Linked DNA regions of Geobacter metallireducens GS-15. The protein of the gene in region 2 interacts with the protein of the main gene of each other region in a pairwise test. Links are inferred from orthologs where the notes say so. Each region holds a gene or a part of one and is shown on either strand. Other genes may lie near its edges.

Evidence for each region.
Region 1: the proteins of GMET_RS13655 (region 2) and dnaB interact in binary tests that used the Escherichia coli proteins (3 or more experiments, as listed by UniProt). The link is inferred for Geobacter metallireducens GS-15 from one-to-one orthologs.

What each region holds. Positions count from the first base shown.
Region 1 is NC_007517.1:2,913,427-2,920,949, forward strand. Bases 1,442-4,394 are described here. They hold dnaB (replicative DNA helicase), read right to left. Parts: upstream 3,627-4,394; coding sequence 2,256-3,626; downstream 1,442-2,255. Other genes in these bases: lpxA (acyl-ACP--UDP-N-acetylglucosamine O-acyltransferase), read right to left, coding at 1,457-2,266; GMET_RS12900 (SAP domain-containing protein), read right to left, coding at 3,804-4,046; GMET_RS12905 (fumarate hydratase), read left to right, coding at 4,222-4,394. Also shown: GMET_RS12885 (enoyl ACP reductase FabMG family protein), read right to left, coding at 132-1,439; more of GMET_RS12905, read left to right, coding at 4,395-5,847; GMET_RS12910 (ATP-binding protein), read left to right, coding at 6,117-7,010; GMET_RS12915 (methyltransferase domain-containing protein), read left to right, coding at 7,024-7,523. UniProt on the Escherichia coli protein: The main replicative DNA helicase, it participates in initiation and elongation during chromosome replication. Travels ahead of the DNA replisome, separating dsDNA into templates for DNA synthesis.
Region 2 is NC_007517.1:3,073,785-3,081,281, forward strand. What follows is about bases 2,985-5,911. They hold GMET_RS13655 (ATP-dependent helicase), read right to left. Parts: upstream 5,503-5,911; coding sequence 3,466-5,502; downstream 2,985-3,465. Other genes in these bases: GMET_RS13650 (peroxiredoxin), read left to right, coding at 2,985-3,294; GMET_RS13660 (PEP-CTERM sorting domain-containing protein), read right to left, coding at 5,660-5,911. Outside these bases: GMET_RS13640 (diguanylate cyclase), read left to right, coding at 1-1,841; GMET_RS13645 (peptidylprolyl isomerase), read right to left, coding at 1,951-2,466; more of GMET_RS13650, read left to right, coding at 2,776-2,984; more of GMET_RS13660, read right to left, coding at 5,912-6,499; GMET_RS13665 (KPN_02809 family neutral zinc metallopeptidase), read right to left, coding at 7,122-7,497. UniProt on the Escherichia coli protein: Rep helicase is a single-stranded (ss)DNA-dependent ATPase involved in DNA replication; it can initiate unwinding at a nick in the DNA. It binds to ssDNA and acts in a progressive fashion along the DNA in the 3' to 5' direction.

The DNA.
Region 1 (7,523 bases), 160 kb from region 2 along the record:
CCATAACGGAAAATGCCCCCTGAGAAGGTTGCATCACCTTCGATCTTTGAAATCATTTGACAGATGGCCACATAAGAAAGAGCCGCCCCGAGGGGACGGCTCTTTTTTTGCGTTTTCTATCCGGGTGCCGGTCAGTTAATAAGCCGGCGGGCGATGGTATCGTGGTTCAGCCAGACTACCGGCGCCTGGGGGCTCCAGGAATGATCGAACATGAGGCGTCCCACCGCCTGGAAGACCGATTTCGAGAGTTCAGCGCAGACCACGTTCTTGGGGTCGGCGCTCATGGTCATAAGCTCGTCGGAGACGGTGAGCATGAGGCTCGCCTGCTCCGCGGTATTGTGGTGGGGCCACTGCTCATAGGTCCCGAAGGGGTTCAGGACCGGCGACGAGAGGTAGGCATCGGCCTTGGCTAGGAGAGCGTCAAGGGTCTCCCCTTCCTTCAGGAGCCCCTGGCAGGCATCCCATATGGCCGTGGCCGCGGGTCCGTCCCCTTCCTTCCGCAGGGCCGCCAGCAGCGGGTAGAGGGATATTTCCACCCCCAGAAAGAGGGCGCTGGAGTTGGTCTGGATCTCGGGGGAATTGTAAACCGTGGCCTTCACCCCCTCCTGCCAGGCCTTCGTGGCGACCTCCTCCAGGCGAATCTTGGCCCATCCCTGGAGGTAGGGGGTGTAGGACTGCCACCGGTATTCTCCGCCGATGAGCACCGCGCAGCCGTGGTAGCCGAAGGCCGAATAGGAAATGCGGGAACCGGCCCCCTCCACCCGACTCCGGAGCCCAGCGGTGGCGGCGATGAGGGCGCCGAAGGTGTCGGCGGTCACCTCGTCGAAGGAGAGGGAGCAGAGCTGCCCCACATCGGATTTCCAGAAGGGTCCTGACGCCAGGTAGCGGTCTCCCTGCCCCTTGAAGACCCGGTTCAGGATTGGCATGAGGGTCCTGGCCCGGGGGATGCCACCAGCCATGGTGTGCGCAATGAGAACGTTGGCCCCGGCCGGGATGAGTCCGTCCAGATCTTTGGCGAAGAGAGCAAGATTCTCCCGGAAGCGGGCGAGCCCCTTCTGCCGCGACTCCTCGATGGCGGCCATGTCGAGCCGCGTCTCCACCACCGTGTCGGGCTTTACCCCCTTGAGGCGGTCAGCGGGGGTGAGGCCGTCGGCGGCCGGCTCCAGGTCGAACCCGGCTTCCAGCGGCACGTTGATGATCTTCCCACCAAGGTTCGCCTCGGCCTCGGCAAGCTCCTCGGGAGTGAGGGGACGGAGCGGTCCGTTGTTGTCGCGGCGCCCCACGGTGGCACCGATGATGGTCATGCCGGCTTTTTTTGCCTCGTCGACGATGCCGTTGGCGTACCCCCGGCCGAAGAGTTCGCCGAATAGGACGAAGACGTCGCCCTTACCATAACCGGCGGTCGCAGGAATCTGTTTCAAAGGATTGTATTGGGTCATTGGGGAAACTCCTCTTTTTAGTCTTTCTCTTCCACGTCCACGATCACGCCGTGTCCGAAGCAGACCCCCCGCTTGGCGCTCTTGATGAAGTCCAGAAGGTAGCGGACATCGTCGGTAATGGTGAGAGTGCGCTCCGCCTCGGCCAGGGCGTTTTGCATATTGAGCCCCGAAAGGAAGAGGAGTTTGAAGGCATTCTTGATGGCGCGGATGCGGGCCTGGTCAAAGCCGTTGCGGCGCAGTCCCACGAGGTTCAGAGCCTTAACCGTGTGGGTGTCGTCCATGATGCAGAAGGGGGGCACGTCGCGGGAGGTGCGGGAAAGCCCCCGCATCATGGCAAATTTTCCGATCCGGCAGAACTGATGCACCACGCAGTTGCCGGAGACGATGGCCCGGTCCTCCACCACCACGTGGCCGGCCAGGAGCACCCCGTTCACCAGGATGATATTGTTCCCCAGCACGCAGTTGTGCCCCACGTGGGAGTTGACCATGAAGAAGTTGTTGTCGCCGACCACCGTGTTCGTCCCGGGCCGGTTCCCCCGGTGGATGGTGGCACCCTCGCGGATGATGTTGCCGTTGCCGATGATGGTCCAGCTCTCCTCCCCTTTGTAGCCGAAGTCCTGGGGGTCATGGCCAACGATGGCTCCGTAATGGATCGTGTTGTTCTCGCCGATCTTCGTCCAGGGGCCGATGACGGCGTTGGCCATCACCTTCGTGCCGGCGCCGATGGAGGAATGGTCCCCCACGATGACGTTGGCGCCGATCTCAACGCCGTCGGCGATGGTGGCGGAGGGGCTTATCTGTGCTGAAGGATGGATGCTAGTAGTCATGACGTTTCTCCAGGTTTTCGAACTTGGTGTACTGGCCGTTGAACAGGAGCTTTACCGTTCCGATGGGGCCGTTACGCTGCTTGCCGATGATGATCTCGGCGTCCTTGTCGTGCTCCTTGGTGCAGGAGCCGTCCCGCTTCTTGCAGTCGTCGCAGTAGACGGCGTCCCGGTAGACGAACATGATCACGTCGGCGTCCTGCTCGATGGCGCCCGATTCCCGCAGGTCGCTCATGATGGGGCGCTTGTCGGTGCGGCTCTCCAGGGAGCGGTTCAGCTGCGACAGGGCCACCACCGGCACGTCCAGTTCCTTGGCCAGGGCCTTGAGGGAGCGGGATATCTCCGAGATCTCCTGCTGGCGCGACTCGGTGCTCGACCCCCGCATGAGCTGCAGATAGTCGACCACGATGAGCCCCAGACCGTGCTCCGCCTTGAGACGCCGGCACTTGGCCCGCATCTCCAGCACCGGGATGGCCGGAGTATCATCGATGAACATCTTCGCCTTGGCCAGCTTGTCGGCCCCGCTGGTCAGCTTGTGCCAGTCGGTATCCACCAGATGGCCGGTCCGCAGGCGGCTCGCGTCGACTCGGGACTCGGAGCAGAGAAGCCGCATCACCAGCTGCTCCTTGCTCATCTCCAGGGAGAAGATGGCCGCCGGCGCCGGCGTGCTGGCGTGGGCCGCGGCATGCTGAGCGATGTTGAGGGCAAAGGCGGTCTTCCCCATGGAGGGGCGACCGGCGATGATGATGAGGTCCCCCCGCTGGAAGCCTGCAGTCATCTCGTCCAGGTCGTAGAAACCGGTGGGGACGCCGGTGACATGCTCCTTCTTCTCGTAGAGGGTCTCTATGTGCTTGAAGGTATCCTTGAGGATGGTGCCGACCAGCGTGAACGCGGGGCGAAGCTTGTTGTCGGCAATTTCGAAGATGTTCTTCTGGGCCGTGTCGAGAAGCTCCTCCACCCCGGTCTCCACGTCGTACCCCTTGGTGACGATGTCGGTGGCCGCGGTGATGAGACGGCGGGTGATGGACTTCTCCTTCACCATCCGGCAGTAGTAGGCGATGTTGGCGGCAGTGGGGACGTAATCGACCAGGGTGGCCAGGTACGCGGCCCCTCCCACTTCCTCCAGCTCCCCGAAGCGTTTGAGCACGTCGGTGAGTGTAATGAGGTCGCAGGGTTCGTTGCGGGTGGAGAGGTCCACCATGGCCCGAAAAATCTTCCGGTGGGTCTCCCGGTAGAGGTCGTCGGCCTCGATGATCTCCAGGGCGCGGTTGATCGCCTCGTTTTCGAGGAGAATCCCGCCGAGGATCGACATCTCGGCCTCAATGCTCTGGGGAGGAACTTTTCTCAGGTCTACTGCGGACATGGCCTGCCTTGGGAATGTTTAAAACGAATGCCGGAAGCAAGTGGGGGAAGGGGGTACTATAACTCGCGCCGCCTACCCGGTCAACGATTTTGACCCGCCTCCCCATCGGCACAAAAGCAAAGGCGGGGCGACCAAACAGCCCGCCCCGCCCTTCATTCCTCCGCGCAGCACCGGGTTTCAGTCACAGTCCTCCCGCCACAGGCACTGGTCCTGACCACAGTTTGCGGCCTTTCCCTCGGCATAGCAGTCGGAATTCCCTTCCATGCGCTGGATGGCCTTGATCAGCTCGGCCTTTTTCAGGGTGCCGGCCTTGACCCCCCGCTGCTTGGCAATTTCCTTGATCTCCTGCATCTTCATGGTGCTTTCCTCCCGAATGAGCTTTTCTGCTGAGGCCTCTGTTGTTCCGATTATCATCGTCATGTTACCGCGTTATGACGTTCTTACAACATGTACCAGAAGATCGGCTGTTCGCAACTGCAATCTCCCGGTTATGTTCAACTTCCCTCTCGACAAAATGAAAAATATTACATAAGATTGCGACCTGCATACTGTATACAGAAAACTCCTCATAAACCCACGCGAAAGGAGAGCATGTATGTCCACCAAGCCGTTCGTTTACCAGGAACCCTTCCCCCTCGAGAAAGATGAGACGTCGTACTACAAGATTCCCGACTCGGAGAAGTATGTCAGCGTCGCAACTTTCGAAGGGAAAGAGGTCCTCAAGGTCGATCCCGAGGCACTCACCGTCCTGGCCAACACGGCCATGAGGGACGTCTCCTTCCTGCTCCGCCCCGAGCACAACGAGTCGGTGGCCAAGATCCTCCGGGATCCGGAAGCCTCCCAGAACGACAAGGGGGTTGCCCTGGCATTCCTGCGGAACGCCGAGATCGCCGCCAACTTCGAGCTCCCCCTCTGCCAGGACACCGGCACCGCCACCGTCGTGGCCAAGAAAGGGCAGCAGGTTTGGACCGGCGGAAAGGACGAGGAGTTTCTCTCCAAGGGGGTCTACAAGACCTACACCGAGGAAAATCTCCGCTACTCCCAGACCGTGGCCCTGGACATGTACAAGGAAGTCAACACCGGCACCAACCTGCCGGCCCAGATCGACATCCAGGCTGTGGACGGCGATTACTACAAGTTCCTCTTCATGGCCAAAGGGGGGGGCTCCGCCAACAAGACCATGCTCTACCAGGAGACCAAGGCACTCCTTACCCCGGACAGCCTGCTCAAGTTCCTGGTGGGCAAGATGAAGTACCTGGGAACCGCCGCCTGCCCGCCGTACCACATCGCCGTCGTGGTCGGCGGTACCTCGGCCGACGCCTGCATGAAGGCGGTCAAGCTCGCCTCCGCCAAGTACCTTGACGCCCTCCCCACCACGGGGAACGAGCACGGCCGGGCCTTCCGCGACGTGGAACTGGAGGAGAAGCTTCTCCAAGAGGCCTACAAGCTCGGCATCGGCGCCCAGTTCGGCGGCAAGTACTTCGCCCATGACGTACGGGTCATCCGGCTTCCCCGCCACGGCGCCTCCTGCCCCGTGGGGATGGCGGTCTCCTGTTCCGCCGACCGCAACATCAAGGCCAAGATCACCCAAAACGGCCTCTTCGTCGAGGAACTGGACCGCAATCCGAGCCGACTCATTCCCGAGCAGTACCGCGGCAAGCATGAGCACGGGGTCAAGATCGACCTGAACCGCCCCATGAAGGAGATCCTGGCCGAACTGAGCAAGCACCCGGTTTCCACGCCGCTGCTGCTGAATGGCACCATCGTGGTGGGGCGCGACATCGCCCACGCCAAGTTCAAAGAGATTCTCGACAGCGGCAAACCGCTCCCCGACTATCTCAAGAATCATCCGATCTACTACGCCGGACCGGCCAAGACCCCGGCTGGCAAGCCTTCCGGCTCCTTCGGCCCCACCACTGCCGGCCGCATGGACTCCTACGTGGATCTTCTCCAGGCGAACGGCGGCTCCATGATCATGATCGCCAAGGGGAACCGGAGCCAGCAGGTGACCGATGCCTGCAAGAAGCACGGCGGCTTCTACCTGGGCTCCATCGGCGGCCCTGCCGCGGTCCTGGCCGAGGAGAACATCAAGAAGGTCGAGTGCATCGACTTCCCCGAACTGGGGATGGAAGCGGTCTGGAAGATCGAGGTCGAGAACTTCCCGGCCTTCATCCTGGTGGATGACAAGGGGAATGACTTCTTCAAGCAGTTGGGTCTGTAGTATCCCCCATGAAAGTGGCAAAAGCCCCCGGTCGTATCTCGCGGCCGGGGGCTTTTCCGTGTGCGGAAGGGAATTCTCCCTACCCGCGCGGGGAGCGCGTTTACGGCCACAGGCCCGGGGTTTGGACTTGACAGAGGGCGCTGGGATGACGTATACCAAAAACAACCACTGTTTTATCTTGTTTTTTCGAACCGTTAGCCGCTTTACCGCGAACACGTCGCTACAGTCTCACAAACTTGCATAATCAACATCACGAAAAGAGAAAAACCATGCTTACCATGAAACCCGAATTCGTTGCCCAGCTGGAACGCGTCCTCAGCTCCGTGGAGATGCTCCTCCCCCGGGCCGTAAAGCCGGTCAACTGGTCCACCTGCTACGCCGCCAACTGGCGCCGCCATTCCTTTTCCGGCTTTCTCCAGGCGGTCAGGGTGACCGATACCACCTCCCTCCATGAACTGCTGGGAGTGGAGAAGCAGAAGGAGATCATGATCAGCAACACGCGCCAGTTCCTGAAGGGGCTCCCAGCCAACAACGCCCTCCTCTGGGGATCCCGGGGGACAGGGAAGTCGTCACTGGTGAAGGCGCTCCTCAACGAGTACGCCTGCGAGGGGCTCCGGGTCATCCAGGTGGAGAAGGAAGACCTCATCTATCTCTCGGACATCTTCTCCGCCGTGGAGGGCGAGCCCTACCGCTTCATCCTCCTCTGCGACGACCTCACCTTCGAGCCGGGGGAGCTGACCTACAAAATCCTCAAGAGCGCCCTGGACGGGTCGGTCTACTCCCCTCCCGAGAATGTCCTGATTTACGTCACGTCCAACCGCCGTCACCTCCTTCCCGAGTACGAATCAGACAACATCGGCTGGAAGCTGGTCAACGGCGAACTGCAGGAGAGCGAGGCCACGGAGGAAAAAATCGCCCTCTCGGACCGGTTCGGCCTCTGGGTGCCGTTCCACGTCTTCACCCAGGACCGCTACCTGGAAGCGGTGCGCCTCTGCGTGGAGCGCGAGGCCCGCACCCGGGAGGTGGATATCCCCTGGTCGGAGCAACTAAGGCTCGACGCCATCCAGTGGTCCCACGACAAGAAAAAGCGCTGCGGCCGCACCGCCTACCAGTTCTCCAAGCACTGGGTCGGCAAGTACCTCCTGGCCAGACAGGCCGCGTGAGGCGCCGACTCCCATGAAGCGGAGCATTGCCCCCCTCCTCGTCTGTCCCGCCTGCCTCCCCAAGGAGCGCCCCCTGGAGCTCACGGCCACCGCCGAAGCGGACGGCGACATCACGGCGGGCCACCTCTCCTGCAAGGGATGCCGGCGCCGGTTCCCGATCCGGGACGGTATTGCCGTGCTCCTTCCCGATCCGGACACGGGGCCGTCGGGGGGACAGTGGAAGTACGAGGAGCAGGGGACGCTGGCCACCTATCTCTGGAGCCACTTCGCGGACCTGGCCGGGGACCCGGAGGCGGGTGACGCCTACGCCTCCTGGGCGTCAGCCCTTGCCGGAAACGCCGAAACCTCCCTCGATGCCGGCTGCGCCGTGGGGAGGCTCACCTTCGAACTGGGGCAGCGGAGCGGGCTCGCGGTGGGCTTCGATCTCTCCCTCACCTTCATCCGGGCGGCGCGGCAACTTGCCCGGGAGAGACAGATCCGTTTCTCCCTTCCCCGGGAGGGGAACCTGCGGGA
Region 2 (7,497 bases):
TGGGCGAAAACAGGGCGGTGGTCTTCCGGTGTCAGACAGGACTCCTCAATTTTGCCGTGCCGCTCCGGGGGAGGGATATCCCCTTCACCTGCCTCATCGGCGGCGGAGTCAGGGAGAAAGATGTCGACCTGGCCCCCATGGAATCCCTCGCCCAGACAGACAGCGTGGACGCTGTTGCCCTTCTGGAAGAGTTGGAAAACCTCCCCGCCGTCACCGAGGAGGAGGTGGCCGAAACTGCCCGCAAGATTCACGAACTGCTTCCGACACTGCTCGGCCGGAACATCCACACCCTCATCTTCGAAAACACCATGCGGCGGCTCGCCTCCATCTCCGGGGTTGCCGGCGGCATCGACGCGGCAAAGACCGCCGACGAAGTCCTGGGGCTGTTGAGCGAGACCCTCGGCATCCTCTTCGATATCGGCCGGATCGCCATGCTCTCCCCCGAAGGAAGCAGCACATTCTCCATGAAGGGGCTCTGGGGGATGGAGCCCGACCTGGGAACCATGCCGGCGGCACGGGCGTTGTCGATCTTTCCCCGCAACCGGAAAGAGAACGTCGTCACCCTCGACGATGAGTGCCGGACCCTCTTCCCTGAAATCGCCGCCAATCAGGGGTTGTGCATCCGCTTCGCCTCCAACGGTGATTTTCTCGGCATCATGGTTCTCTTCGATGCGGCCATCACCCGCCGGGACAAGCTCCTCGTGCAACTGGTCGCCGACCGGGCCTCGGCGAAACTCCTGCGCCTGCGGGAGGAGGAAAAGCACTCCGCCGACAATGCCCAGGCAACCAAGCTCATGACCATGTTCACCGCCCTCTCCCGGGCCACCTCCAAGGAAGAGCTCAACGAGCAAATCCTCGCCATGGCGGCCGACCTGGCGGATGCCTCCAGCGGCTCCCTCATGTTCATCGACGAAAACGGCGAAAACCTCAAAATCGAGGCGGCCCTCGGCATGAACATGCAGCTGGCCCAGAGCATGGTGGTCCAGGTGGGGAGCGGCATTGCCGGCAAGGTGGCGGCCAGCGGCAACCCCCTCCTTGTGAACGACATCGAGAAGGACAAGCGGATCGGCATCCCCAACCGTCCCCGTTTCAAGACAAAGTCATTCGTCAGCATCCCCATCAAGCTCAGGGAGAGCGTCGCCGGCGTTCTGAACCTGTCGGACAAGAAGAATCAGGGGATTTTCACCGAGAATGACCTGAATCTGCTCATCACCTTCGCCGACCATGCCTCCATCATGATCGAGCGGGCCCTGTCCATCGAGCGGGCAGACTTCCTGGAACAGCTGTCAATCACTGACCCGCTGACTGGCCTCTACAACCGCCGCTTTCTCAAGCGTCGCATGGAAGAGGAACTGGCCCGGAGCATCCGGCAGAACCTCTCCCTCACCGTGATGCTCATCGACCTGGACAACTTCAAGATCTACAACGACCTCTGCGGCCACCTGGCCGGCGACCGGGCACTGAAGAAAATGGCACGGATCCTCTCCGACACCGCCCGGCAGATGGACGTGGTAACCCGCTACGGCGGGGAGGAGTTCTGCATCATCCTTCCCGGCACCTCCAAGAAGGAATCGCTCTTTGTGGCCGAGCGGATTCGGCGCGAGATCGAAGGGGAGGAGTTTTCACACGAGGAGAACCTCCCCCAGGGGCGCCTCACTGCCAGCATCGGCGTCTCCTCCTTCCCGGAGGACGGCAACGTCGAGGCAGTACTCGTCAAGGCCGCCGACGTGGCCCTCTACCGCGCCAAATCGGAGGGACGCAACCGGGTGGTTATCTCCGGCCCACCGCCGGCCGAGGAGGAACACGGCACCCGCCTCAAGACCGTCACTAATCTGCCATGAAAAAGGCCGCCCGATGACTCGGACGGCCTTTTTATCTACCCTCAACCTGCGCTATTTCCCCTCACCCGACCTTCGGCCACCCTCTCCCCAAGGGAGAGGGGCAGGGAGCCTACTCCACCACGGAAGCCTTGGTGATGAATACCGGCTCCACCGGCACATCGGAGTGGCCGGCCTTATTGCCGGTCTTCACCTGGGCAATGGCATCCACCGCATCCATCCCCTCCACAACCTGGCCGAACACGGCATAGCCGAACATATCAGGGGTTTTCCCCTTGTGATCGAGGAAGGCGTTATCCACCAGGTTGATGAAAAACTGGCAGGTGGCGCTGTCCACCACGGCGGTCCGGGCCATGGCCAGGGTTCCCCTGTTGTTCTTGAGACCGTTGGCGGCCTCGTTCTTGATGGCAAATTTGTATTTTTTCTGCTGCATATTCTCGTCGAGTCCGCCCCCCTGGACCATGAAATTCTTGATGACCCGGTGGAAGATGAGGCCGTCATAGAACCCTTCCTTCACGTAGGAGATGAAGTTGCGGACGGTGATGGGGGCCTTGTCCTTGAACAGTTCGACGGTGATGTTCCCCTGGGATGTCTCGATGACGACGCGGGGATTGGTTTCTTCGCCCATGGTGTGCTCCTTTCTCGATGAAAAATCGCTCTCTTGTACCACAAAAGCCGTGGCAGGAGAACCGTTTTCTGAATCACCCTGCCCACTTGCAACTTCCTTTGATGGGGATATGCTTGTGACGTTTCCGTCGTCAATAAATCCCACCAGGAGGTTCCCATGAACCGCATAACGGCACTACTCGCTGCAATCCTCGCCACCTCACTCTTTGCGGGCCCAGCCTGCGCCGCCCCCGAAAAAGCCGACGACATGACCAAGGCCACGGAGCTCATGGTCCAGCACCACAAGGGGATGGTCCGCACCGCTCCCGAGATGGCCAAGGTGGGGGAGCCGGCTCCGCCATTTACCCTCGATGCGGTGGTGGACAAGGAATTCAAGAAGGTGAGCCTGGGCGACTACCGGGGCAAGTGGGTGGTCCTCTTCTTCTACCCCGCCGACTTCACCTTTGTCTGCCCCACGGAGATCACCGGCTTCAACAAGGCCATGGATCGGTTCACGGAACTCAATGCCCAGCTTCTCGGCGCCTCCGTGGACAGCAAGTACTCTCACCTGGCCTGGATCAAGCGGGGGGACCTGGGCGACCTGAAGTACCCTCTCCTGGCCGACAACAAGAAAGAGGCGACGGCCCGCTATGGCATCCTCGACGAAAAGGAGGGGGTGGCACTGCGGGGGCTCTTCATCATCGACCCCAACGGTGTCCTCCAGTACCAGGTGGTGAACAACCTCTCGGTGGGACGGAGCGTGGATGAGACCCTCCGGGTGCTGGAAGCGCTCCAGACCGGCGAGCTCTGCCCCCTGGGGTGGAAACCGGGGGAGAAGACGATCAAATAAGCCTTATAAGCCTTCAATAACACGGAGAACCGGAGAACACGGAGTAGAATCAGTCAATTGCCATTCAAAACCATCTGATTGGCATCACCTGCTGAGACCCCAACCAAATCCATTAACGTTATTGATTTTCTCCGTGCTCTCCGTTTCTCCGTGTTATTCAAACTAACTTTTTCAGGAAAGTTTCTCCCGCATCCGGGCGAAGAAATCCTGGGCCATGGCCTCCTGCTCCTCCTCGGTGGCGGCCTTCTTCACCTCACCTTCATGAACTTGCACGAGCCGCTCCGGAATCTCCTCCAGGAAGCGGCTCGGCTGCCGCTCCAGGAGCTTGCCGTACTTCTTCCGGTGGAGGCAGCGGGTTATGGTGAGGTGCCGGCGGGCCCGGGTGATCCCCACGTAGCAGAGGCGCCGCTCCTCGTCGATGCTCATCCCCTCCTCCACGGACTTCTTGTGGGGGAGGATCTCCTCCTCGAACCCCACTAAAAAAACGAAGGGGAACTCCAGCCCCTTGCTGGAGTGGAGCGACATGAGCGTCACGGCATCCTTGCCATGCTCCTTCTTGTCCTTGCCGCTGAAGCGATCCTCGTCCATGAGGGAGACCTTCTCCAGGAACCCCGAGAGGGTCGCCCCCGGAATCCTCTCCTCGTACCCCGCCATGGAGTTGATGATCTGCTCCACGTTCTCCACCTTGCGCCGGGCCGTGGCCGGCTCCTCGATGGTACGGTAGAGCTCCTCCTCAAGGCCGATCCGGTCGTAGAACCCCTTCACCCGCGCCGCCAGATCTCCCGGACGGCGGAACTCCCCGGCCGCGCCCGTGATGAGCCGGTGGAAGGTCAGGACCTTCTCCCGGGTCGCGCCAGGGATGCCTTCGATCTCCTCCACCCTCCCCATAGCCTCCAAGAGCGGGCATTCGTGCTCCAGGGACCACTGGTTGATCTTCACCACGGTCCCGTCGCCGATCCCCCGGCGGGGGAAATTCACCACCCGCAACAGGGCCTGCTCGTCCAGGGGGTTGTCGATCACCTTCAGGTACGAGAGGGCGTCCTTAACCTCCTTGCGCTCGTAGAACTGCATCCCCCCCACGAGCACGTAGGGGATGTCCTCGAAGCGGAGCTGCTCCTCGAAGGCCCGGCTCTGGGAGTTGGTCCGGTAGAGGATGGCGAAGTCGCCGAAGGAGAGGTTATGCTGGTAGCGCTCCATCTGGAGCCGCTCCACCACCAGGGTCGCCTCCTCCTCGTCGTCCTGGGCGATGACCATGTCGATGGGGCGTCCCTCCCCCACATCGGTCCAGAGACGCTTCTCCTTCCGTTTCGCGTTGTTCTTGATGACCTGGTTCGCCGCCTCCAAGATCGTGCCGGTGGAGCGGTAGTTCTGCTCCAGCTTCACCACCCGGCACCCCGGGTAGTCCCGCTCGAAGTCGAGGATGTTCCCCACGTCGGCCCCGCGCCAGCCGTAGATGGACTGATCATCGTCCCCCACCACGCAGAGGTTGCGGTACTTCCGCGCCAGGAGCGAAATGAAGAGATACTGGGAGGCGTTGGTGTCCTGGTACTCGTCCACCATGATATAGCGGAAGCGCTCCTGCCAGTGGTCCAGCACCTCAGGGTAGTCCTGGAGGAGCCGCACCGTCAGCATGATGATGTCGTCGAAGTCGATGGCGTTGCAGGCGTGGAGGAGCGCCTGGTAGCGAGGGTAGACGTCGCAGGCCAGGAGCTCGTCGGGATCGTCGTAGCGGGGGACGGCCCGGTCCGGCGGGATGAGTCCGTTTTTCCAGCCGGAGATCCGCCAGAGGAGCGTCTCGGCGTCGAACTTCTTCCCGTCGGCGTTCACCTCCCGCATGGCCTGGCGGATGAGGCCGATCTGGTCCGAGGTGGTGTAGATGCTGAAATTCTTCTTGTAACCGAGCCGTTCGATGTCCCGGCGCAGGATTCGGACCCCCAGTGAGTGGAAGGTGGAGATGACCATCCCCTTGGCCTTGCCACGCCCAACCAGCTCGCGGACCCGCTCCTTCATCTCGCCTGCCGCCTTGTTGGTGAAGGTGACCGCCAGGATGTCCTCGGCCTTCACCTTCTTGTCGAGAAGGAGGTGGCCGATCCGGTACGTGATGACCCGGGTCTTGCCGGAGCCGGCGCCGGCCAGGACCAGGAGCGGCCCCTCGGTGTGCTCCGCAGCGGCCCGCTGGGGTGGATTGAGGGTGGAGAGGTCAAGCATAAAAATAATCCTCGAAACGGTTGAATCGGTGCTCCAGACGCACGACAGCCGGGCTGGTCGGCCCGGCTGTCATCATTGATAGCAGAGGTGTCGGGAGAAATGCAAGGGAGCGATTACCGTGCCAAGGGAAACCGGTTGGAACCATGTCTCCAATGAATTACTTCCGGCGCCTCAGCCACACCACTCCCCCAAGGCCGGCGCCCAGGAGAAGGAACGTGGATGGTTCAGGGATCGGGTCTGCCTCCATCGACAGGCCGCGAGAGGTCAGCATGCCGTTGGGAACAACGCTGAAATCGAACATTAAGGCCATCGAAAACGGATCGACATTGCTAACGCCATAGGGACCGCCGTTGAAACCGAACGAATCATGATCACTGGTTGCTGTATCGCTGAAGCTCGCAACCAGATCTCCCGAAAGCAGCGAGGCCCAGCCCTGGTCAAAGCTATCAAAATCTGCAAAAAGCACCGGCGCAGGATTCGGATTTCCCAGGGTATCAAATGGAACGAACGGAGCAGCATACTGCCCGTTGTTGGGATCATTATAATACCCCAGAGCAATAGTCGAGCCTGCCGCATTGGTCCACGTGCCGCTGCCGGTGACGAAAGTGGCATTGGTCGGCGGCTTGAAATCCGTATCACTGACCACGACGAAAGCGCGACTCGTGGTCCCCCTGGTATTGGTCACGGACGATGACGCGCTGGTGAGGATATTCGGCTCCAAGTGGGCGGTATGATATGAACCTTGGACAACAAAACCTGGGATGGGCTCAAAATTGTTCCCGAGGAGGATTGCATGAGGATTCGGATCAAGGTCACCTGCACCATTGTCCACAATTACCCGACTGTAGAAATTGGTGGGATCGGCGGTGTCATACACGGTCACTCCCACCTGGAGTGTCGACGCCTGTGTCGGATTTGACTGAACGAGGACCAGCACTACCATGCCGGCGGCAATTGCCAAGGCTTTACTGGTGAAACTTTTCATCTTCCCATTCATTGTCACTCTCCTTTCACAAACTGATTTGTACTTCCGATGGGTGTTGTAACGGTCCTCCTTTCCTGTGATTTTGACCCATCCTCACGGGAATGGGTAAGCATCTCAGATATCGACCGCGTTACGGCAGGTTCATAGTGCCAGCACAGGGTGGTAACAAAGTAAAACAACACAACCAACACAACGGCAACCAAACGGAATTATTGCACTTTTTTCAAAATTAAAGTTGCATAATCCAAGCCATGACGTAACATGGCGATTCTTCGCACGTTGAACATTAAAATTGAGCCAACATTAAAATATCATTACACTTTTTGTAAAATGTCCAGGGCACATCTGTAAGAACCCTCGACACACAGGCATAACTTAATGAAATCACAAGAAATAACGAGCCACGTTAGCTAATTTCAACTAATTGGGAGATGGGCGCTACATTGGCACATTGGCTTTGTCGTGGGGGGAAGGTCCGGTGAAGGGCTCAGGCATTGGAATCTCGAAACGGCAAATCGGTGCTCAAAACGCACAACAGCCGGGCTGGTCGGCCCGGCTGTCACCATTGATAGCAGAGGTATCAGGCGAAATACGAGAAGGCGATTACCGTGCCAAGGGGAAAGGCACCATCAATCTACAACGATTGGGCCCCGAAGGTATTGCACGCCCCGAAGTTGCCGGTGTCGAGGCCGGTTTTGAACCAGCGGACCCGCTGCTCGGAGCTGCCGTGGGTGAAGCTTTCGGGGACGACGTACCCCTGGGCCTGCTGCTGGAGGCGGTCGTCGCCGATGCTGGTGGCCGCCTGGAGCGCCTCCTCCACGTCGCCGCTTTCGAGAACCTGCCGGCTCCGGTCGGCGTGGTGGGCCCAGATGCCGGCCAGGCAGTCGGCCTGGAGCTCCAGTCGCACCGAGAGCTGGTTCGCCTGGGTCTTACCGCTCCGCTGCTGGAGGTCGTGGGCCTTCTCCGAAATGCCGAGGAGCGACTGGACGTGGTGCCCCACTTCGTGGGCG